DNA from 4 places in the Streptomyces sp. NPDC007896 genome. Region 3 is predicted to be linked to each of the others. Evidence: riboswitches for the same ligand, from Rfam matches in the RefSeq annotation. Region 3 holds a riboswitch; each other region holds the start of a gene.
The links. Region 3 has a riboswitch for thiamine pyrophosphate ahead of ACFZDJ_RS43295 (cytosine permease). Riboswitches for the same ligand answer to the same signal wherever they lie in the genome.
Positions count from the first base shown of each region.

Region 1 (5,916 bases), on a different contig from region 3:
ACCTTGACCCGGCCGTCGTCCCCTATCAGGACGTTCTCCGGCTTCATGTCGCGGTGCACGAACCCGGCGCGGTGCGCGGCGCCGAGCGCGGCGAGCACCGGCTCCAGGACGTCCAGGGCGGCCCGCGGTTGCAGCGCCCCTCGCTCGCGCAGCACGTCGCGCAGGGTGCAGCCGGCGACGTACTCCATGGCCAGATAGACGTACGACCCGTCCGCGCCCTGGTCGAAGACCTGCACCACGTTGGGGTGCGCGAGCCGGGCCACCGACTTGGCCTCCCGGATGAACCGCTCGACGAACGAGCCGTCGGCGGCCAGCGTCGGGTGCATCACCTTGAGCGCGAGCACGCGGTCGAGGCGGGTGTCCAGGGCCCGGTAGACCGTGGCCATCCCGCCGACCGCGATCCGTGCGTCGACGCGGTAGCGGCCGTCGAGCACTTGCCCGACAAGCGGGTCCTGAAGGGTCGTATCCACGCAGGCGAGTCTACGAGCCGCCACTGTCACCCCCACCCTTCCGGCCAATTCCGGAGCGGGACTGCAGCCGACCTGTGACGGATCTCGCACGCTTGATCGATCCGGTCCATATGTCGTGCACAGGGAATGTAAGGCAGTCTGCCCCTCCACCCCCCAGCCGCCAACGGCGCTCCACCCTCATGGGCGACGCACACTTTCCAGCCGCCTGGAAACGGGCGGTGCGCGGGCGGGAGAAAAAACACACCAGCGCCGGGTGCCTAGAAAGCAGGACGCTCAGGATCCAACCGCGCCAGCCCCTCCGCAGGAGACGACGCGGAGGCGAAGTGCCGCCGGGGAATCCGCCCCGCACGCCAGGCAAGCCGCCCGGCTTCCACCGCGTGCTTCATGCCCTCGGCCATCAGCACCGGCTCCTGCGCCCGGGTCACGGCCGACGCCAGCATCACGCCCGCACACCCCAGCTCCATCGCGAACGCGGCGTCCGACGCCGTACCGGCCCCCGCGTCCAGAATCACCGGCACACGCGCGTGCTCCACGATCAGCTGGAAGTTGTGCGGGTTGCGGATGCCGAGACCGGACCCGATGGGCGACCCGAGCGGCATGACCGCCGCGCAGCCCACGTCTTCCAGCTTCCGCGCGAGCACAGGATCGTCGTTGGTGTACGGCAGCACGGTGAAACCGTCGTCGACCAGCGTCTCGGCGGCGTCCAGCAACTCGATCGGATCCGGCAGCAGGGTCCGCTCGTCGGCGATGACCTCCAGCTTGATCAGCTCCGTACCGAGCGCCTCCCGCGCGAGCCGCGCGGTCAGCACGGCCTCGCCCGCGGTGAAGCACCCCGCCGTGTTCGGCAGCACCCGGATGCCCAGCTTGTCGAGCACGGACAGCACCGAGCCGTGCGCCGAGGGGTTCACCCGGCGCATCGCGACCGTCGTCAGCTCCGTGCCGGACGCCACGAGCGACCGCTCCAGGACGTCGAGGCTGGGCGCACCCCCCGTACCCATGATCAGCCGGGACGAGAAGGACGTACCTCCGAGGACAAACGGGTCGTCGGCCATGGTTCAGCCTCCTTGGACTGCGGTGAGGACTTCGACGCGGTCGCCCTCGGAGAGGGCCGTGGACGACCACTGCGTGCGCGGGACGACGGTTTCGTTGAGCGCGGCGGCGACGCCGGAGGGCGCGACGGTGAGGGTGGCGACGAGCGTGTCGAGGGCCGTGTCGGCGGCGACGAGCCGTCGCTCTCCGTTGACGAAGATGTTCATACGGTCTGCTCCGTGAGTGCTGTGCTGAAGCGCCCGGGGGCGAAGGGGCGGGCCTCTTCCGGAAGCTCGCCGGTGGTCAGGACGTGCGCCATGGCGTCCCCGGTGACGGGCGTGAGCAGGACGCCGTTGCGGTAGTGCCCGGTGGCCAGCAGCAGCCCGTCGAGCGCGGTCGGGCCGAGCAGCGGCGCGTTGTCGGGCGAGCCCGGCCGCAGGCCCGCGCGCGTCTCGGTGAGCGGCAGCTCGGTGATCCCCGGCACCAGCTCATGGGCGTCGCGCAGCAGCTCGTAGACCCCGCCCGCGGTCACCGTCGTGTCCCAGCCCAGCTCTTCGCTGGTGGCGCCCACGACGAGCTCACCGTTCTCCCGCGGCACCAGATAGACCTGGCTGCCGCGCACCACGGCCCGCACGGTGCGGCTCAGGAACGGCGCGTACCGCTTCGGCACCATCAGCCGCAGCACCTGACCCTTCACGGGCCGTACGGGCGGCAGTACGTCGGCGGGCACGCCCGGGAGCTTCCCGCTGAGGCTTCCGGCGGCGAGCACCACCTGCCCCGCGACCAGCTGTTCACCGTCCGTCGTGACGACCCCGGCGGCCCGGTCCCGTACGACGGTCAGGCGCTCCGCCCACGTCCGGTGGAACTCAACTCCGGCCCGCTCGCACGCCGTGACCAGGGCCTTCGCGAGCCGGCGCGGGTCGATCTGGTGGTCTCCGTCGACCCGCAGCCCGCCGCGCACGCCCGGCGCGAGCATCGGCTCCAGACGGCGGCACTCCCGGCCGCTGAGCCACTCCGATTCGAGCCCCGAGCGGTGTTGCAAGGCATGCAGTTCGCGCAGGTGGGCGCGGTCGTCGGCGTCCAGCGCGACGGCCAGCGTGCCGCACCGGCGGTAGCCGAGGTCCTGGCCGCTCGCCTCGGTGAGTTCGGCGGCGAAGTCGGGATAGCGGCGCGCGGAGGCGAGGTTCAGGCCCAGCAGGGTCTGCTCGCCGTAGTGCAGCTCGGTGACGGCGGCGAGCATTCCGGCGGCCACCCGTGCCGCCCCGCCGCCCGGCTCGGGGTCCACGACCGCGACGGTGAACCCGCGCTGCGCGGCCCGCCAGGCGGTCACGAGACCGATGATCCCGCCCCCGATGACGAGGACGTCCGACGTACGTGCGTCCGATGACGGCGCATCCGATGAACGTGCAGGTGTACGCGTAGGCGACATGGGCGTCCAGCCCCTCCCTTCGCCGGCATGACCCGGATCAGGTTCGTACGGTCGGAGGCCGCCAGCCTCCCTCTCAGCCCGGTGCGTCCGGGCTCCCGCGAGTGCTTTACGTTCGCCACCCTAGCCCGCTGCCGTATGTCTCAGTAAGGGAGCCTCCGTCCGGGGCCCGTTCGCGGGTCCGTACGCGCACCCGGTTCGCGGACCGAGAGAAGGACGGCGGGATCCGTTGTGGAACAGGTCACTGCGCACGTCCCCTGACTGACAGATTGTCAGTTGTCTATGGTGATCAGGTGAGCGAGCAGACGCGGGCACAGGTGCGGACGCAGGGGCGTACGGCACGGCGGGTCGTCATCGTGGGCGCGGGCATGGCCGGCGTGCAGACGGCGGTCGCCCTGCGGGAACAGGGTTTCACCGGGGACGTGACGCTGATCGGCGCCGAGCCGCACCAGCCGTACGACCGGCCACCCCTGTCCAAGGCGGTGCTGCTCGGCAAGGCCGAGGGCTCCGCCTTCGACATCGACTTCGAGGCGCTGGGCATCGAACTGCGACTCGGCTGCGAGGCGCTGGGCCTGCGCCCCGCAGACCACGAGCTGGACACCGAGGCAGGACCGGTGCCGTACGACGTCCTGGTCCTCGCGACCGGCGCGGAACCGATCCAGCTGCCCGGCGCACAGGGCGTCCCCGGCGTCCATCTGCTGCGGACGCTGGACGACGCCGAGCGACTGCGCCCCGTGCTCGCCCAGCAGCACGACATCGTGGTCGTCGGGGCGGGCTGGATCGGCGCGGAGTTCGCGACGGCGGCGCGTGAGGCCGGGTGCGCGGTCACGGTCGTCGAGGCCGCCGACCGGCCGCTGGCCGGGGCACTGCCCGCGGAGGTGGCCGCGCCGATGACCGCCTGGTACGCGGACAGCGGCGCGTCGCTGCGCACCCACGCGCGCGTGGAGCGCGTCGAGCCCGGTGCGGTGGTCCTCGACGACGGCTCGCGGGTGCCGGCGGGCGCCGTGGTCGTCGGCATCGGCGCGCGCCCCGCCACCGCCTGGCTGGCCGGTTCCGGCGTCGAGCTCGGCGCCCACCGGGAGGTGGTGGCCGACAGCCACCTGCGTACCTCCGTGCCGGACGTCTACGCGGTCGGCGACTGTGCTTCCTTCCCGTCGGGCCGCTACGAGGAGCGCCTTCTCGTCCACCACTGGGACAACGCCCTCCAGGCGCCGCGCACGGTCGCGGCGAACATCATCGGCGAGGCCCCGGTGGCGTACGACCCGGTCCCGTACTTCTGGTCCGAGCAGTTCGGCCGCTTCGTCCAGTACGTCGGCCATCACGCCCCCGCCGACACGACCATCTGGCGGGGTGACCCGTCGGGTGCGGCCTGGACGGTGTGCTGGCTCCGCGAGAGCCGCCTCGTCGCCCTCCTGGCCGTGGGGCGTCCCCGTGATCTGGCCCAGGGCCGCCGCCTGATCGAGGCGGGCATGCCCATGAACCCGGACATCCTGGCCGACCCGTCCCGCCCTCTGAAGGACGCCACGGCATGACCGCCCGGTTTCCGTCGCCCGGACGGCGGTCCGGGGGGCGCTCGGGTACCGAGTGTCAGTCCGGGATGGCAGGCTTGTCCCGTGACCGAGATTGACGCAAAGATCGATGCTCTCGTCCCCGCCTGGCTCACCCTCCCCGACATCGCCGAACAGCTCGGCGTCGAGGTGACCCGCGTCCGGCAGCTGGTCAAGGAGGGCCAGCTGATCGCCGTACGCCGTGGTGAGAACCGCGCGCTGCACGTCCCCGCCGCCTTCATCGACGGGAACGAACAGAAGGTCGTCAAGGGCCTGGCCGGCACCTTGACGCTCCTGCGGGACGACGGCTTCTCCGACGAAGAGATGCTCGAGTGGCTCTTCACCCCCGACCCGAGCCTGCCCGGCACCCCCGCGCAGGCTCTGAGCGAGAATCGCGGCACGGAGGTGAAGCGCCGCGCCCAGGCGCTCGCCGTCTGATTCGACCGACCGTCCGGCGTACGGACCACGGCCGGCCCCGGACCACCCCGGCCGCCGCGGTCCGTACGCACCGCATCACATCCGTAGGGTGCCTACGACAGCCGTACGCACCGCACCACGGGGGATACACGCATGCCCGAGAACGCCGCCCGCACCCGCCTCGCCGACGCCCGCGTCTACCTCTGCACGGACGCCCGCAAGCGCCAGGGCGACCTCGCCGAGTTCCTGGACGCGGTCCTGGCCGGCGGCGTCGACATCGTGCAGCTGCGTGACAAGGGCATGGAGGCCGCCGAGGAGCTGGAGCACCTCCAGGTCTTCGCGGACGCCTGCGCCCGCCACGGCAAGCTCCTCGCGGTCAACGACCGCGCGGACGTCGCCCATGCCATCGGCGCCGACGTACTCCACCTGGGCCAGGGCGATCTTCCCGTCCCCGCCGCCCGCGCGATCCTCGGCGACGAGGTCCTGATGGGCCGCTCCACGCACGCCGAGTCCGAGGCGGCGGCCGCCGCCGTCCAGGACGGCGTGGACTACTTCTGCACCGGCCCCTGCTGGCCCACCCCCACCAAGCCCGGCCGCCACGCCCCGGGCCTCGGCCTGGTCCGATACACGGCCTCCCTCGCCACCGACCGCCCCTGGTTCGCCATCGGCGGCATCGACCTCGGCAACCTCGACGAGGTACTGGAGGCGGGCGCCCGCCGCGTCGTCGTCGTACGGGCCATCACCGAGGCGGCGGATCCCGGCGCGGCGGCGGGCGAATTCGCCAAGCGGCTGCGTCAGGCGTAAGCGGCGGCCGCGTCAGGCACAGCGGGCGCGTCGATGGTCCGGCCAACGGTTGGACCGGTTGTCCCACCGGTGTCCGAGGGGTGGACAAGAAGTCGACAAATTGGACAATTGGCGTCGGTTCGGTTGGGAGACCGCCGCCCCCTGACTAACCTGCGGGTATGGCCCTCGGATCTGCTTCCACCAGGACTGATCGCGCACGCACCGTGCGCGACATGCTCGCCAC
Region 1 covers NZ_JBIBKX010000001.1:455,931-461,846, reverse strand. Annotated here, with positions in the region: gene pknB (Stk1 family PASTA domain-containing Ser/Thr kinase) at 1-470, opposite strand, end outside; gene ACFZDJ_RS02090 (thiazole synthase) at 728-1,522, opposite strand; gene thiS (sulfur carrier protein ThiS) at 1,526-1,726, opposite strand; gene thiO (glycine oxidase ThiO) at 1,723-2,928, opposite strand; TPP riboswitch at 2,926-3,037, opposite strand; gene ACFZDJ_RS02075 (NAD(P)/FAD-dependent oxidoreductase) at 3,219-4,457, shown strand; gene ACFZDJ_RS02070 (Rv2175c family DNA-binding protein) at 4,539-4,910, shown strand; gene thiE (thiamine phosphate synthase) at 5,043-5,693, shown strand; gene metF (methylenetetrahydrofolate reductase [NAD(P)H]) at 5,852-5,916, shown strand, end outside.
Region 1: linked by a shared signal. The riboswitch ahead of thiO (glycine oxidase ThiO) and the one ahead of ACFZDJ_RS43295 (cytosine permease) in region 3 are both predicted to bind thiamine pyrophosphate.

Region 2 (5,916 bases), on a different contig from region 3:
AGACCGCCGAGGTCTGCGTCACCGTCACATCGTCGAGCACACCGAGCGAACCGATGATGACGCCCGCGAGCAGCAGACCGCTCATGTCGATGGACGGATACAGGCCGTGGATCAGACCGGTGTTGTCGTCCGTGTTGCCGGTCAGCGCCGCCCAGCCGATGAACTCCGAGCCGAGGATGCCGATCAGCACCAGGGAGAGCAGGGTGCCGAGCACCGCCACCGATGTACGGGCCGAGAGGCCGTGGCACATGTAGAGCGCGATCAGCATGATCGCGCTCGCCCCGATCACGGCCACGACCAGCGGATTCGAGCCCTGCAGGATCGCGGGCAGGATGAAGAAGGTCAGGATCACGAAGCTGATGGCCAGTGCGACCAGCGCCATGACACCACGCATCCGGCCCACCACCACGACGGCCAGCGCGAAGATCCCGGCGAGCAGCGCCATCGGGAACTTCCGGTTCACATCGGTGACCGAGTACTGCAGGTCCCTGGGCGCGGAGGGCTCGTACGCGGCCACGACCTTCTCGCCCTCGTGCAACTGCCGTGACTGGTCGGGCTGGATGATCTCCGTGAACGTACGGCCCTTGTCCTTGCCGGTGTCGATCCGGATCGTCGCCTTTTTGCAGTCGCCCGTTGCCTGTTGCTGCGCGGAGGAGCCCTCGGCGGTGGATGTGTCGCCGGTCGGGGTCTCCCCCGACGCGTTCACGGACTTGCAGCTGACCTTGTCGACCTTGGTGACCGTGGCCTGCTGGGTCTGCCGGTCGAAGCCGACGCCGGTGCGCTCGTGGGACGGGGCGCCACCGGGCCAGAGCACCGCGAGTCCCACAACGACCGCGGCGGCGAAGGGGATCAGAATGGCCGCGATGACCTTGCGCAGATGCTTGGAGACGGGCGTGGCGGGCCCATGGCTGTGACTGTGCGAGTGCCCAGACCCGTGCCCGTCCCCAGGTCCGTGCCCATTCCCCGGCCCATGTCCATTCCCATTCCCATTCCCAGGCCCGGACCCATGTCCGTGCCCGTTCCCGGGGCCGTGCCCGTGTCCCGCACCCGGTCCGTGTCCATGCCCGCCCCCCGGACCGGGGCCACCGCCCGGCCCGCGTACGCGGCCGTCTCCGGAACCAGGTCCATAGCCGTCTCCGGAACCAGGTCCATAGCCGTCTCCGGAACCAGGTCCATAGCCGTCTCCGGAACCAGGTCCATAGCCGTCTCCGGGACCGCGTCGGCGCGGCGGCTCGGACGGCGGGAACGGGGGCTGCTGCGTTGTGGTCACCGACCGATCATCGCAAGAACGGCGATGGCCCTCTGTTCACCGCGCCAGATATGACGCTAGCGTGGAGTCACCTTTGCACACGCGGGAGCTCGGAGCACCGGGCTGAGAGGGCGCTGACCTCCGTCTTAGCGATGTTTCACGTGGAACGAGTGATGTTTCACAAGGGACGTCGGCAGACGGAATCCGCTGCGTCGACCGCCGAACCTGTTACCGGGTAATGCCGGCGTAGGGAGTAGGTCTCATGACCAACAAGGACGTACGCACGCCTGCCTCCAGCCAGATCGGCGAGGCGCCTGCCGCGCCCGAGGGCGAACAGCCGCGGGAGGCCGGGAAGTCCATCGGCTGGCACAAGGGATACGTCGGGGGTTCGCGCCCCGATCTGCGGGTGCCGGTCCGTCAAGTGCACCTCACCAACGGGCAGTCCGTCACGCTGTACGACACCTCTGGCCCGTACACCGATCCGATCGTCGACACCGACGTACGCAGGGGCCTCGCGCCGCTGCGCGAGAACTGGATCATCGCCCGCGGTGACACCGAGGAGTATGCGGGCCGTCCCGTCCGTCCCGAGGACGACGGAATCAAGCACACCTCGCCGCGCGGGGGCCTGCGCAACCTCGACGCGGTCTTCCCGGGTCGGCCGCGCCAGCCGCGTCGAGGTCGTCCCGGAGAGGCGGTCACGCAGCTCGCGTACGCCCGGCGGGGCGAGATCACGCCCGAGATGGAGTTCGTGGCGGTCCGCGAGAACGTCGACCCCGAGGTCGTACGCGAGGAGATCGCCGCCGGTCGCGCGGTGCTGCCCGCGAACGTCAACCACCCGGAGATCGAGCCGATGATCATCGGCAAGCGGTTCCTGGTGAAGGTCAACGCCAACATCGGCAACTCCGCCGTCACCTCCTCCATCGAGGAGGAGGTCGAGAAGATGACCTGGGCGACCCGCTGGGGCGCGGACACGGTCATGGACCTGTCCACCGGCCGCAATATCCACACCACGCGGGAATGGGTCCTGCGCAACTCCCCCGTCCCCATCGGCACGGTGCCGCTCTACCAGGCTCTGGAGAAGGTGGACGGCCGCGCCGAGGAGCTGACCTGGGAGATCTACATGGACACGGTCATTGAGCAGGCCGAGCAGGGCGTGGACTACATGACGGTCCACGCGGGCGTGCGGCTGCCGTACGTGCCGCTCACCGCGAACCGCAAGACCGGCATCGTCTCGCGCGGCGGCTCGATCATGGCGGCCTGGTGCCTCGCGCACCACAAGGAATCGTTCCTCTACGAGAACTTCGAGGAACTCTGCGAGATCCTCGCGGCGTACGACGTCACGTACTCGCTCGGCGACGGGCTGCGGCCCGGGTCGATCGCGGACGCCAACGACGCGGCTCAGTTCGCGGAGTTGAGGACGCTCGGGGAACTCAACACGATCGCGAAGCGTTTTCATGTACAGACGATGATCGAGGGCCCGGGACATGTCCCGATGCACAAGATCAAGGAGAACATCGACCTTCAGCAGGAGATCTGTGATGAAGCTCCGTTCTATACGCTCGGCCCGCTGACGACGGACGTCGCGCCGGCGTACGACCACATCACCTCCGGCATCGGTGCCGCGATGATCGCCTGGTGGGGCACGGCCATGCTCTGCTATGTCACGCCCAAGGAGCACTTGGGCCTGCCCAATCGTGACGACGTCAAGACCGGCGTCATCACCTACAAGATCGCCGCCCACGCAGCCGACCTCGCCAAGGGGCACCCAGGTGCGCAGGAATGGGACGACGCGCTGTCCGACGCCCGCTTCGAGTTCCGGTGGGAGGACCAGTTCAACCTGGCCCTCGACCCGGACACGGCGCGGGAGTTCCACGACGAGACCCTGCCGGCCGAACCCGCCAAGACGGCGCACTTCTGCTCCATGTGCGGCCCGAAGTTCTGCAGCATGAAGATCTCGCAGGACATCCGCCGTGAGCACGGAGGCACGAAGGCCGAGATCGAGGAGGGCATGGCGCAGAAGTCCAAGGAGTTCGCCGCCGCGGGCAACCGGGTCTATCTGCCGCTCGCGGACTGAGCCGCACATACGCAGTCGTGCCGGGAGCCGTTCGCGGCGCAATCAGGCGCAACGAACGGCTCCCGGGCCGGGTTCTCTCGGCAGACTGGGCGCATGACATCGACATCCATGAGCAAGGGCGCCAACCTTCCCGTCGCCGCCGGGGCGGTGCGGGCCGTGCTCGGCTGGAGAGGAGGGGCCGGTGCGCCGGACGCGGATGCCTCGGCGCTGCTGCTCGGCCCGGGCGGACGCGTGCGGGACGACGGGGACTTCGTCTTCTACAACCAGCCACAGCACGCCTCCGGCGCCGTACGGCACCTCGGGAAGCAGCGGGACGGCGCTGCCACGACGGACACCGTCGAGGTGGACCTGCGTGCCCTGGAACCGGAGATCGAGCGGGTCGTCCTGGGTGCCTCGGCCGACGGCGGCACCTTCGGCGATCTGTCCGGACTGACCCTGCGGCTGCTCGATGCCGAGACCGGGCAGGAGTTCGCGCGCTTCGAGATGGATGCCACGACGGAGACGGCATTCATCGGGGGTGAGCTGTATCTGCGGGGCGGTCAGTGGAAGTTCCGGGCGGTCGGACAGGGGTATGCGTCCGGGCTGGCCGGTCTCGCCACCGACTTCGGTATCAGCGTGGAGTCCGACGGGGCCGGTGCGTCCGGGCCGGAGCCGGCGGTTTCGCCCGGGGGCGCTGCGGCGGTGTCGCCCGCGCTCCCGCCGACGGGCTCGCGGACGGCTGCCTCCACCGCTGCGGGCGCTCCGACGGCGCCCCCGGCACCCCCGGTGTCCCCGGGCTCCTCCCCGCGTCTCAGCAAGGGCGAGGAACGATTGCCCGTGGACATGCGCAAGCGGCTTTCGTTGCGCAAGGAGCAGGTGGCGGTCAGCCTGCGGAAGCACGGTGCGGAGGGGGTCACGGCGCGCGTCGTGTTGATCCTCGACGCCTCCGGTTCCATGTCGTTCCTGTACTCGAAGGGCGTCGTGGCCGACGTGGTGGAGCGGATGGCCGCGGTGGCGGCGCAACTGGACGACGACGGGGTGATGCAGGCGTGGACGTTCGCCTCCCATGCCGCCCGGCTGCCGGACCTGACTCTGGGAGAGCTGCCGGAGTGGCTTGAGCTCCATGTCCGGGTCGGTGAGCTGAGTCTGTTCCGGCGGAGCAAGAAGCCACGGAAGGGCCTGTTGCCGGGACAGGTGGACATGCGGTCGGTCGGTATCCAGAACGAGGAGCAGAAGGCGATCGCCGAGGTGCGTACGTATGTACGAGAGCACCCGGCTGTCGATCCCACGCTGGTGTTGTTCTTCTCCGACGGAGGTGTCTATCGGAACAAGGAGATCGAGCAGGAGCTGAGAGGCGCGGTGGAGGAGCCGATCTTCTGGCAGTTCGTGGGCCTGGGGCGGTCGAACTACGGCGTGCTGGAGCGGTTCGACACGCTGCCCGGTCGGCGCGTCGACAACGTGGGGTTCTTCGCGGTGGACGACATCAGGGGCCTGCCGGACCCGGAGTTGTACGACCGGCTGCTTTCCCAGTTCCCGGCCTGGATGACGGCGGCCCGGGGGCTCGGCATCATCTGACGGGGCGCGCCGGGGCCGTACGAGAGGGACGAGCGGGGCGGGCGCAGGTGAAGGGGTGGGCAGCGGCAAAAGGGCCCGCGCCGTATCGGCGCAGGCCCTCGTTCCCGTCACCCCGGTGTCGGCCCGCCAGGTGTCACTCCGGCTGGTGCTCGGGTCCCCCGAAGTCCGGGCTGGTGAAGTCCGGGCTGGTGAAGCTCGGGCGCGGACCCGCCGGGGGGCCGCCGTCGGGGCTGCTGAACCCCGGCCGGTTGTAGCCGAGGTGCGGCATACGGCCGGTGGTCGGCGTCGGTGACGGTCGGGTCAGTGCCGCCGTGCCCGGATCGGCGAGGGCCTCCCGGAGGAACGGCATGATGCCGCGCTCCAGCAGGGCCTCGCGCCAGGTTTCCCTGGCCCGGGCCACCTCCGTGTCGAGCTCGCCGGGCGCTCCGGCCTGGAGCGAGGACGAGCCGTTGCGCAGAGCGGTCAGCAGCAGCCCGACCGCGGCGACCAGGATCGCGGCCGCCGTGACCGCGCCGAAGACCCACCCGGTGGTCAGGAGGGTCTGGGCGAACGCCAGCTCGGGGGTGAGGAGCTTCAGGATGAACCCGACGAGCAGGAAGATCGCCGCGGCTGTTCCGGCAAGGACGGGGGCGAGCACCGCGACGACGGCAATGGCGCCGGCTCCGGCGGTCTCGGTGACCTCACCCATGGTGGTGGCGAGCCCCATCGCGGTCGCGCCGGGCTCCGCGGAGCCGACTCCTTCGTTCACGATTGGGGTGGACGGCGCCGGGCGGCGCAGTTCCTCGCGGACCTTCACGTAGTGCGCGTACTCGGTCGCCGCGGCCGCCGTGATGAGTGCGGTGGCGTTGAGGGCCATGGTGCGCAGTTGTTCGGCGTTGAGCCGCTGGCCGACAGCGGCGAGTTCCGGGCGGTGTGGGGCGGAGCGCAGCGCCTCATCGAGGATCCGCTCGTATTCCTGGCGGTCCTCGCTCAGCAGGTGCTGCGGAACGCTGTTCATGTGCATCCCCCGATGCTCCGTAGGGCTGGTGGCTCGCACGCT
Region 2 covers NZ_JBIBKX010000002.1:34,983-40,898, reverse strand. Annotated here, with positions in the region: gene ACFZDJ_RS07795 (YibE/F family protein) at 1-1,270, opposite strand, end outside; TPP riboswitch at 1,342-1,519, shown strand; gene thiC (phosphomethylpyrimidine synthase ThiC) at 1,512-3,323, shown strand; gene ACFZDJ_RS07785 (VWA domain-containing protein) at 3,417-4,877, shown strand; gene ACFZDJ_RS07780 (hypothetical protein) at 5,011-5,880, opposite strand.
Region 2: linked by a shared signal. The riboswitch ahead of thiC (phosphomethylpyrimidine synthase ThiC) and the one ahead of ACFZDJ_RS43295 (cytosine permease) in region 3 are both predicted to bind thiamine pyrophosphate.

Region 3 (5,916 bases):
CGTCTGGGTGCGACTGGCGGAGGGCTATGTGAGCGCCGTCTACCTCAAGGGCGACCAGTACGGCGGCCTCCCGGCCTTCGCCACCTGCTGACCGACCCACACGCGGTGCCCGACCCCGACCCGGGGTCGGGCACCGCGCCGCGTTCGGGTGCCATCGGCCGGCCCCCGCACCGCCGGCCAGGTTCAGGATCCGCCGGGTCCGGGTGACGGGCCGCCACACCGCCGACCGCTCGAGGTGCCGAAGGATCTCCCACCGGGTAGAGATCGTGTGGGGCCTCGGGTATGGAGTCGCGGATCAGCATGATAGTGGGATGCCACAGGGCGCGGGCCTTGCGAGCGGAGGCGTCGGCGTGCCGGAGCACGGCGCCGCCGGTCTCCCGGTTCCCGGCCGCCGCGCCGAACCGGACGCTCGGTCGGTGCCCTCATGGTGCCCCGCCGGAGCCGACCGACCCCGCACGGGGAGCGCGTCGATCCGGCCCGGCACGGGGAGCGCGTCGATCCGGCCCGGTCGATTTCGGCGGCTGCCGTGGCACGTGTCATGTCCCCGACCGCCCGCGTCCGCCGGGCCGCTGCTCCGGTCCCCGTCCGCCGCCCTCGTCGCGTGCCGACGGTATCCTGCGCCATACGACCCGGAGTGCCCCATGAACACACCCTCACTCGCGGTGCGCGACCGCATCCTGACCCTGCCGCCCACGGAACTTCCCGCCTACGTGTACGACTTGGCGGCACTGCGCGCACACGCCGCGTCGGTGCGGGCCGCGCTGCCCGAGCGCGTCGAGCTGTACTACGCGACCCAGGCCAACCGGGAACCGGAGATCCTGACCGCGCTCGCCCCGTACGTCGACGGCTACAAGGTCTCCACCGACAGCGAACTGGCCCACGTCACCCGGGCGGCGCCGGACCACCCACTGGCCTTCGGCGGCCAGGACAAGACCCCGACGGAGCTCCTGGACGCGTTGGAGCGGGGCGTGACACGCTTCCTCGTGGAGAGCGAGTACGAGCTGTACATGCTGGCCGGGCTGGCCCAGCGGCACGCTCCGGACGGCCGGGTGGCGGTCCTGCCGCGCTTCAACCTCCCGGTGGCCGACCATGTGTTCGCCGACGGCGGCCGTAGCCGCAGAACCTCAGGCCTCGACCCGGCACAGGCGGACACGATCGTCGGCCTGCTCACCGACGGCAGCTACCCGAACCTCGAACTGCGCGGCGTCTACGCCCACTTGGCCAACGGCCTGCACGCCCCCGAACACCTCGCGGTGGCCGAGAGCGTCGTCGCCTGGACCGGTGAACTCGCCGCACGGCACGGCCTGCGCCTCACCGAGGTGAACGTCGGGGGCGGCATGGCGGTGGACTACGAGCACCCCGAACGCCGTTTCGACTGGCAGTCGTACGGCGAGGGACTCGCCCGACTCGTCGCCGCGCACCCGGAACTGACCCTGAGTGTCGAGCCCGGTCGCGCGCTGACCGCGTACTGCGGCTGGTACGCGAGCGAGGTGCTGGACGTCGAGCACGGCGCACACGAGGACTTCGCCGTCGTCCGCGGTGGCGCGGTGAACCTGCGCACGTCGGCGTCCAGGAGGCCCGACCAGCCGTGGCCCGACCAGCCCTGGTCCGTACTCGAAGTGGACGTGTGGCCCTACTCCTGGCCGCGGCCCGTGGTGCGCCGTGAACGGGTCACGCTCACCGGCCAGTTGAGCACCTCCAGGGACGTCCTGGTCCGGGACGTCCGGGCGCCGGGGCTGCGGGCCGGCGACCGTGTGGTGTTCTCCCTCGCGGGCGCCTACACCTCGTCCGTGCCCCACCGGGCGTTCGCCAGGTTTCCCGAGCCCGGCTTCCACTTCGTGGACCCGGGCACCGACGGCGATCAGTCCCGATAGCACCACGAGGAGCGGCATGACAGACGAATTGAACCGTTCGACGACGGCCGATGCCACGACCGACTTCACGCACGGCATCACCGACGCCGTCGTCGACAGCCTGCGGGGCACGGCCGATACGCGTCTGCGTGAACTGCTCGGCGCGCTCACCCGTCATCTGCACGACTTCGTGCGCGAGACGGAGCCGACGATGGCGGAATGGGAACGCGCGATCGGATTCCTGACCGCGACCGGGCAGCGGTGCACCGACACCCGCCAGGAGTTCATCCTGCTGTCGGACGTGCTCGGCGTCTCGATGCTCGTGGAGACGCTGGGCGGACGCCGCGACCCGGGTGCCACCGAGTCGACGGTCCTCGGTCCGTTCCACCTGACCAGATCGCCGATCCGCGCACTCGGCGCGAACATCGACCTGGTGGGCAGGGGCGAGCCGTGCGTCGTCAGCGGCCGGGTACTGGGCAAGGGCGGCACCCCGCTGCCGGGCGCGGTCCTCGACGTGTGGCAGGCCGACTCCGAAGGCTACTACGACGTACAGCAGCCGGACGTCCAGCCGGCCGGCAATGGGCGAGGACTGTTCACGGCCGACGCCGAGGGCCGCTTCTGGTTCCGCACCTGCGTACCGAGCCCGTACCCGATCCCCACCGACGGCCCGGTCGGTGAACTGCTGCGCGCCACGGCCCGGCACCCCTACCGCCCCGCCCACATCCACTTCATCGCCTCGGCCGAGGGCCACGCCCCGGTCACCACGCACATCTTCGTCGCGGGCAGCGACTACCTCGACTCCGACGCGGTGTTCGCGGTCAAGAAGAGCCTGGTCCAGGACTTCACGGAGACCGACGACCCGTCCCTGGCGGGGGAGTTCGGCGTCCCGAACCCCTTCCGCCACGCCCGCTTCGACCTCGTACTGGAACCGGAATGAGCACCATGACCGACATGAACACCCCGCTCGACTTCTCGTACGAGACCCGGCCCGCTCGGATCGTCTTCCGGCCCGGCGCCGCCGTCTCCGCGACCCCCGACGAGGCCGCCCGGCTCGGGCTGCGCAGGGTGCTGGTGGTCTGCGGCAGCAGAGGCGAGGACACGGCACGCGCGGTCGCGGACGCCCTGGGCGAGGCCTGCGCGGGGCTGCACGCCGAGGCCCGGATGCACGTACCCGTCGAGGTCGCCGACCGGGCCGTCGAGGCGGCGCGCGCGTCCGGCGCCGACGGGTGTGTCGCGGTCGGTGGCGGCTCGGCGATCGGCCTCGGCAAGGCGATCGCGCTGCGCACCGGCCTGCCCCTGATCGCCGTGCCCTCCACCTACTCCGGCTCCGAGATGACACCGGTCTGGGGACTCACCGAGCACGGCGCCAAGCGCACCGGACGCGACCCCGCCGTCCAGCCCCGCAGCGTCGTCTACGACCCCGAGCTCACCTTCTCGCTCCCCGTGCCCCTCACCGTCACCAGCGGCGTCAACGCGCTCGCCCACGCCGTCGAGGCCCTCTACGCGCCCGACGCCTCGCCCCTCGTCTTGCTCATGGCCGAGGAGGGCGTACGGGCGATGACACAGGCCCTGCCGCTGGTGGCCGCCGCCCCCGGCGACCTCGACGCGCGCGCCCGGGCCCTTTACGGCGCCTGGCTCTGCGGCGCCTGTCTCGGCGCCACCACCATGGGCCTGCACCACAAGCTGTGCCACGTCCTCGGCGGCACCTTCGGCCTGCCGCACGCCGAGACGCACACGGTGGTCCTCCCGTACGCCCTCGCCTACAACGCGCCCGCCGCGCCCCGGGCGATCACCGCGCTCTCGCGCGCCCTGGGCGGCACCGACGACGTCCCGCACGCCCTGCGGGCGCTGGCCGCAAGCCTCGGCGCCCCCCACGGTCTCGCCGAACTCGGCCTCAAGGAGACCGACCTGGCGGTGGCCGCCGAACAGGCCGTCGCACAGACGTATCCGAACCCGCGCGAGGTCACCGTGGAGGGTGTGCTGGCGCTGCTGACGGCGGCGTACGAGGGCGGGGAGCCGAGCGTCGGCGAGTAGGCCGCGGCGCCGTGCGGACCCCTCCCCCTGGGGCATACCGCGCCCGCCGGGCTATCCTGACCGCCGAACCGGACACGGGGTGCCCCGCACGAGGGCTGAGATCACACCCGTCGAACCTGAACCAGTTAGGACTGGCGGAGGGATGTCTCATGTCGTTGCCGTATGCCCGTAACGCTCGCGGCGAGGTGGCCGTCGGAGGCCCGCAGGGCGTTTTCGACGGGCGGATGCCCACCGCCCCGGGGGACCTGCACGTCGAGGCGCGTGGAATCGCCCCGGTCCCGGAGGACCACCGCTACGGCGGCCCCGGCCGTCTGTTCACCGTGTGGTTCGCCCCCAACCTGACCATGACCGGCGTGTTCACCGGCACCGTCGGCATCGCGCTCGGCCTGGACTTCTCCACCGCGCTCGCCGCCGTCGTGCTGGGCACCCTCCTCGGGGCGGTACCGACCGCGTACCTCGGCACCTGGGGGAGCCAGACCGGCGCCGGACAGCTGCCGCTCGCCCGCCTCGCGTTCGGCCGGGCCGTGGTCGTCCCCGGCGCCCTGCAGTGGCTGTCGTCCATCGCCTGGGACGCGCTGATCGGCCTCTTCGGCGGGGACGCGCTGGCCCAGCTGTGCGGCTGGCCGTTCTGGCTGGGTGTGCTCGTCATGATGGCGGCGCAGGGGGCGCTCGGCGTCCTCGGCTACGAGGCGATCCACCGACTCCAGACCGTGATGACCTTCGCCCTCGCCGCCGCGTTCGTGGCCCTGACCGTGAAGCTCCTGAGCGGCGCCCACACCACCCCCGCCGCAACCGCCCACGGCGCCGACCGGGCCGGGGCCTTCGTCCTGACCTGCACCATCGCGCTCAGCCTTGCGCTGTCGTGGGCCCCGTACGCGAGCGACTTCAGCCGCTATCTGCCGCGCACGGCGTCCCGCCCGCGCATGTTCTGGTACACCCTGGCCGGTGTCAGCGTGTCCTTCGTGGCCGTCCAGGCGCTCGGACTGTGGGGCGCGGCCGTCTTCACCGACCAGACCGCCCGCGGGGTCGACACCCTGCTCGGCGGGGGCGCCCTCGGCGCGTTCGGGCTGCTCGCCGTGGCCCTCGCCGCACTGAGCAGCAACGCCATGAACGACTACAGCGGCTCGCTCGCCCTGCAGACCATGGGCGTACGGCTGCCGCGCCCGGCCGCCGCCGCGCTGGCCGCCGTCCTGGGCTTCCCGCTCGTGCTGTGGATGCACGCCGCCGACACCACGGCCCGCTTCCAGAACGTCCTGCTGTTCGTCGGCTACTGGATTCCCGGGTTCGTCGCGATCGTCGCCGTCGACTGGCTCGCCCGGGCCAGGGCCCGCGGCGGCGCACCCGTCGACCTGGCCGCCGAGAGCGCCCGCCCGCGTCCGTGGTGGCCCGCGCTCGTGGCGTTCGTCGCCGCCTTCGCCGCCGCGGTGCCGTTCATGAGCACCAGCCTGTACGTCGGCCCCGTCGCGCATGCCCTGCACGGCGCCGACACCGCCTACGGGGTGGCGTTCGTCGCGGCCCTGCTGGTCTACGTCCCGCTGCGCCTGCGCCGCTGACCCCGCCCCCCTCTCACCCCCTTCGTACGGAGTGACACCCACCATGCCCGCGAACAAGCCGACCGCCCCGCCCCGCGTCCTGACCATCGCCGGATCGGACTCCGGGGGCGGCGCCGGCATCCAGGCCGACCTGAAGACCATGCTTGCGCTGGGCGCGCACGGGATGAGCGTGCTCACAGCCGTCACCGCGCAGAACTCCCTCGGCGTACAGGGAGCCTGGGAGCTTCCGGCCGAGGCGGTGCGCGCGCAGTACCGCAGCGTCGTGGACGACATCGGTGTGCAGGCCGTGAAGACCGGCATGCTCGCCTCGCCCCTGCTCGTCGAGACCGTCGCCAAACTGCTCTCGGACGTCGGCGTGCCCGTGGTGGTGGACCCGGTGAGCGTCTCCAAGCACGGCGACCGGCTGCTGGCGGACGACGCGCTGGACGCCGTACGGACCGCCCTGCTGCCCCTTGCGACGGTGGCCACCCCGAATC
Region 3 covers NZ_JBIBKX010000019.1:12,596-18,511, forward strand. Annotated here, with positions in the region: gene ACFZDJ_RS43275 (SH3 domain-containing protein) at 1-91, shown strand, start outside; gene ACFZDJ_RS43280 (alanine racemase) at 642-1,874, shown strand; gene ACFZDJ_RS43285 (dioxygenase) at 1,891-2,790, shown strand; gene ACFZDJ_RS43290 (iron-containing alcohol dehydrogenase) at 2,805-3,887, shown strand; TPP riboswitch at 3,953-4,047, shown strand; gene ACFZDJ_RS43295 (cytosine permease) at 4,037-5,440, shown strand; gene thiD (bifunctional hydroxymethylpyrimidine kinase/phosphomethylpyrimidine kinase) at 5,484-5,916, shown strand, end outside.

Region 4 (5,916 bases), on a different contig from region 3:
CGTGAGGGTCCCGCACGTGGAATCCGTGGAGGTCGATGCCGTATGCGTCGATGTCGTCAGGTTCGGGGTGGCCCTCCTGGACGAAGCCGCAGAGCGCGCGCAGGGCGTCTTCGCCCAGGTCCAACGGGTGGAAGGGCAGGGGGTACGGCTCTTCGTCCTCGTCCGGCCAGGGGACGATGTCCGCAGGACGGTCCCCGGCCCAGTAGGGCAGCTCGAAGGGGAGCGGTTCGCCGATGTTCTCGATGATGCCGCTGTCCGGCGACAGACTCAGGGAGCGGACCAGGCGCCCGTCCTCCCACACCGCGAACGCGAGCCAGTCGACGACACTGTGCATGGCGTGCAGGACGAGCCGTCGGCCGGCGCTTGCCGCGACGAGGTGCTCGGGAAGCTGGGACGGGAAGTCGATCATTACCCGTTGGTCGCAGACGATCTCCACGCCCGGTCGGCTCGCGGCGTACGCCGTGTCTTTCGGGGGATACACGCCGCCTCCCAGTGACGAGCCTGAGAGCTGCTCGATCTCCCAGCCCGGGTAAAGGCGCCGCATCATCTCGGACGTCCGCGGCAGGTCTGCCGCCTTCACCTGTCGCAGCAGGCCCGGCACCTCGCCGTCGGCATAGATGAGCAGTCCCGTTTTGGCTCCCATGGCCCCTCCCCGATGAGTCGCGCTCGATGGTCGTCGCACCATAGCCACCGGCACTGATATCGCCAGGAAGGTCCGACCGAGTGCCGCGCTGGGCCGTCCCTGGGCCGTGCGAGGCCGACCAACGCTGACAGTCGGCACCCGTGGGTGACCGCCCCCACCCCGCTCTGGCCTGGGCTGGCGGAGTTGATCTGCGACACTGGATGAGTTATGCCTGCACCCGGAGAACTCACATTCGTCGCCCCCCGCGGAGCCAAGAAGCCGCCGCGGCACCTCGCCGACCTCACGCCCGCCGAGCGCAAAGAGGCGGTTGCCGCGATCGGTGAGAAGCCGTTTCGCGCCAAGCAGCTCTCGCAGCACTACTTCGCGCGGTTCGCGCACGACCCCGCGGAGTGGACGGACATCCCGGCCGCCGCGCGCGGCAAGCTCCAGGAGGCGCTGCTTCCCGAGCTGATGACGGTCGTGCGGCATCTGTCGACCGACCAGGACACCACCCGCAAGACCCTGTGGCGCCTGTTCGACGGCACGCTCGTGGAGTCCGTGCTGATGCGCTACCCGGACCGGGTGACCATGTGCATCAGCTCGCAGGCGGGCTGCGGGATGAACTGCCCGTTCTGCGCCACCGGACAGGCCGGGCTCGACCGGAACCTGTCCACGGGCGAGATCGTGCACCAGATCGTGGACGGGATGCGGGCCCTGCGGGACGGCGAGATCCCGGGCGGCCCGGCGCGGCTGAGCAACATCGTCTTCATGGGCATGGGCGAGCCGCTCGCCAACTACAAGCGGGTCGTGGGCGCCATCCGCGCGCTCACCGACCCCGAGCCGGACGGCCTCGGGCTCTCGCAGCGCGGGATCACCGTGTCTACGGTCGGGCTGGTGCCCGCCATCCACCGGTTCTCCGACGAGGGCTTCAAGTGCCGTCTCGCCATCTCGCTGCACGCGCCTGACGACGAGCTGCGCGACACCCTCGTCCCCGTCAACACGCGGTGGAAGGTGCGCGAGGTGCTGGACGCCGGCTGGGAGTACGCGGCCAAGTCCGGGCGCCGGCTGTCCATCGAGTACGCCCTCATCCGGGACATCAACGACCAGGCATGGCGTGGTGACCGGCTCGGGCGGCTACTCAAGGGCAAGCCCGTGCACGTCAACCTCATCCCGCTGAACCCGACGCCGGGTTCGAAGTGGACCGCCTCGCGGCCCGAGGACGAGAAGGCGTTCGTCGAGGCGATCGCGGCTCACGGGGTGCCGGTGACCGTCCGGGACACCCGGGGCCAGGAGATCGACGGGGCATGCGGACAGCTGGCCGCGACCGAGCGATAGTCTGATCGGCGGCAGTGCCCGGCGGCGCCTTTTCAGTGCCGGCCAGTGTCAGTCAGTTCCTGTCAGCGCAATTTCGTATTCCGACATCTTCATATTCCGACAGGGGAGCGCCACAGCGCTGAGAGTGCGGTAGCCGGAGCACCGGTGGGCCGCAGACCCTCTGAACCTTGCCCAGGTCATTCTGGGTAGGAAGTTCGGGCATCACTCAAGCTGTTGCGCCCTGCCCGGGAACCTTCCGAGGATCCCGGGCAGGGCCGCGTCTCTTCCTGGTCATCCCAGGAGGAATTCAGTGAGCATCAAGAGGACGACCACGGCCGTGGCCATCGGGCTGGGCCTCGTCGCGCTGTCCGCGTGCGGGTCCTCCGACAGCGGCGGCGCCGGGGACTCCAAGACCGTCACGCTCGTCAGCCACGACTCATGGGCCGTGTCGAAGAGCGTGCTGCAGGACTTCGAGAAGCAGTCCGGGTACAAGGTCAAGGTCCTCAAGGACGGCGACGCCGGGCAGGCCGTCAACAAGGCCATCCTCACCAAGGACAACCCCCAGGGCGACGTCTTCTTCGGCGTCGACAACACCCTGCTGTCCCGTGCGCTCGACAACGGGCTGTTCCAGCCGTACGAGGCCAAGGGCTCCGACCAGATCGTCCAGCAGTACCGGATCGACCAGGACAAGCACCGGGTCACGCCCATCGACTCCGGTGACATCTGCGTCAACTACGACAAGGCCTACTTCAGCAAGCACAAGCTGGCCCCGCCCGCCTCGTTCGACGACCTGATCAAGCCCGCGTACAAGAACCTCCTCGTCACCGAGAACGCGTCCACGTCCTCGCCCGGCCTCGGCTTCCTGCTCGGGACCGCCGCGAAGTACGGGGATGGGGGCACCTCCCGCTCGAGCGAAGCCGAGAGTGGGGGAGGGTGGCAGGACTACTGGAAGAAGCTCAGGGCCAACGGCGTGAAGGTGGTCGACGGCTGGGAGCAGGCCTACAACGACGAATTCTCCGGGTCCGCGGGAGGCAAGAAGGCCAAGGCCGACCGGCCGCTGGTCGTCTCGTACGCCTCCTCCCCGCCCGCCGAGGTGATTTACGCCGACCCGAAGCCGAAGACCGCGCCGACCGGGGTCGCGAGCGGCACCTGCTTCCGCCAGATCGAGTACGCGGGGCTGCTGAGCAACGCGAAGAACACCAAGGGCGGCAAGGCGCTTCTCGACTTCCTCATCAGCGTCAAGTTCCAGGACGACATGCCGCTGAACATGTTCGTGTACCCGGTCCGCGAGACCGCCCAGGTGCCCGAGGAGTTCGTGAAGTTCGGCCCGCAGGCCAAGGACCCCGAGACCCTGGCGCCCGCCAAGATCGCCGACAACCGTGACCAGTGGGTCAAGTCGTGGACCTCGCTCGTACTGAAGTAGCGCCTCGGAGGAGCCGCAAGGAGAGCGCGACGCGGATCGGGCTGATGGCCCTGCCCGTCGCGTTCTTCGCCGTCTTCTTCGCCTACCCCGTCGCCGCGATCGTCGCCCGTGGCCTCAAGATCGACGGGGCCTGGCGGTTCGGACGGATCGGTGAGGTGCTCGCGCAGTCCGACATCCGGCACGTCCTGTGGTTCACCACCTGGCAGGCGCTCGCCTCCACGGCGCTCACGTTGCTGATCGCGCTCCCCGGCGCGTACGTCTTCGCGCGCTTCGATTTCAGGGGCAAGCAGGTGCTGCGCGCGGTGGTGACGGTCCCGTTCGTGCTGCCGACGGTCGTGGTCGGTACGGCGTTCCTGGCTTTGGTGGGCCGGGGCGGACTCCTCGACCAGCTGTGGGGCGTACGGCTGGACACTACCGTCTGGGCGATTCTGCTCGCGCACGTCTTCTTCAACTACGCGGTGGTCGTACGAACCGTCGGCGGGCTCTGGGCGCAGCTCGACCCGCGTCAGGAGGAGGCCGCGCGGATGCTGGGTGCCTCCCGGTTCGCGGCCTGGCGCAAGGTGACGCTGCCGGCGCTGAGCCCGGCCGTGGCCGCCGCCGCGCTGATGGTCTTCCTCTTCACCTTCACCTCGTTCGGTGTGGTGCAGATCCTCGGCGGGCCGACCTTCTCCACCCTGGAGGTCGAGATCTACCGGCAGACCTCGGAGATCTTCGACCTCGCGACCGCGGCGGTGCTGACGATCGTCCAGTTCGTGGCGGTCGGCGCGATCCTCGCCGTGCACGCCTGGACCGTACGCCGCCGGGAGACCGCCCTGCGTCTGGTGGCTCCGGAGGTGACCGTGCGCCGCCCCCGCGGGGCCGGTCAGTGGGCGCTGCTGGGCGGGGTCCTGGCGAGCATCCTCGTTCTCCTCGTCCTGCCGCTCGGGGTACTGGTCCAGCGGTCCCTGGACGCACCCGGCGGCTACGGATTCGCGTACTACAAGGCGTTGACCTCGGCCGACAGCGGCATCTTCCTGGTGGCACCGATCGCGGCGATCGGCAACTCGCTGGAGTACGCGCTCGCCGCCACCGCCGTCGCCGTCGTGATCGGCGCTCTGGCGGCCGCCGCGCTCACCCTCCCCCAGTCTCGGCTTCGCTCGACCGGGGGGACCCCCATGACCGGGCGTCTCGTACGGGGTTTCGACGCGCTGCTGATGCTGCCGCTCGGCGTGTCCGCCGTGACCGTCGGGTTCGGCTTCCTCATCGCGCTCGACGAACCGCCCCTGGATCTGCGTTCCTCCTGGATCCTGGTGCCGCTCGCGCAGGCACTGGTGGGCGTCCCCTTCGTCGTACGCACCATGCTGCCGGTGCTGCGGGCGGTGGACGGACGGCTCCGGGAGGCCGCTGCCGTCCTCGGAGCGTCGCCCTGGCGGGTGTGGCGGGAGGTCGACCTGCCGATGGTGCGGCGGGCGCTGCTGATCGCGGCGGGGTTCGCCTTCGCCGTGTCGCTGGGCGAGTTCGGGGCGACGGTCTTCATCGCGCGGCCCGACAACCCCACCCTGCCGGTTGCCGTGGCCCGGCTCCTCGGGCGTGCGGGTGACCTCAACTACGGCCAGGCGATGGCCCTTTCGACGATCTTGATGGTGGTGTGCGCGGTGGCCCTGTTGCTGTTGGAGCGCATCCGCACCGACCGGACGGGGGAGTTCTGATGGCGCGACTCGCGAAGCAAGCGACGCAGGAGGCGCAGGAGGCGCAGGAGGGGACGACGGAGCATCCCCGGACCCGGACCCGGACCCGGGCCCAGACACAGACCCAGGCCCAGACCCGGACGCGCGACGCCCTGCTCAGGGTCGAGGCCGCGACCGTACGCTTCGGCGGTCGGCCGGTACTCGACGCCGTCGGCCTCGACGTCGCCGAGCACGAGATCGTGTGTGTGCTCGGACCGAGCGGCAGCGGCAAGTCCACGCTGCTGCGGGCGGTGGCCGGACTGCAGTCGCTCGACGCGGGCCGCGTGCTCCTGGCGGGACGCGACCAGGCCGGGGTGCCCGCGCACAAGCGGGGCGTCGGGCTGATGTTCCAGGACCACCAGCTCTTCCCGCAGCGGGACGTGGCCGGCAATGTCGCCTTCGGGCTGCGCATGCACGGCGCGTCGAAGGACCAGCAGGCCGCACGGGTCCAGGAGCTGCTGGAGCTGGTCGGGCTGCCCGGGGCCCAGGCGCGCGCTGTCGCCGCCCTCTCCGGTGGTGAGCAGCAGCGGGTCGCGCTGGCCCGTGCGCTCGCCCCGCGCCCCCGGCTGCTGATGCTCGACGAGCCGCTCGGCCAGCTGGACCGCTCGCTGCGGGAACGGCTCGTCGTGGAACTCCGGCAGCTCTTCGGCGAGTTGGGCACGACCGTGCTCGCCGTCACCCACGACCAGGGCGAGGCCTTCGCGCTCGCCGACCGGGTCGTGGTGATGCGCGAGGGACGGATCGCCCAGTCCGGCACGCCACTTGAGGTCTGGCAGCACCCGGCGGACGAGTTCGTGGCCCGTTTCCTGGGCTTCGACAACGTGGTCGCGGCGACGGTGCGAGATCGGCTC
Region 4 covers NZ_JBIBKX010000010.1:144,635-150,550, reverse strand. Annotated here, with positions in the region: gene ACFZDJ_RS30275 (DUF6928 family protein) at 1-643, opposite strand, end outside; gene rlmN (23S rRNA (adenine(2503)-C(2))-methyltransferase RlmN) at 851-1,957, shown strand; TPP riboswitch at 2,049-2,167, shown strand; gene ACFZDJ_RS30265 (thiamine ABC transporter substrate-binding protein) at 2,247-3,359, shown strand; gene ACFZDJ_RS30260 (ABC transporter permease subunit) at 3,335-5,047, shown strand; gene ACFZDJ_RS30255 (ATP-binding cassette domain-containing protein) at 5,047-5,916, shown strand, end outside.
Region 4: linked by a shared signal. The riboswitch ahead of ACFZDJ_RS30265 (thiamine ABC transporter substrate-binding protein) and the one ahead of ACFZDJ_RS43295 (cytosine permease) in region 3 are both predicted to bind thiamine pyrophosphate.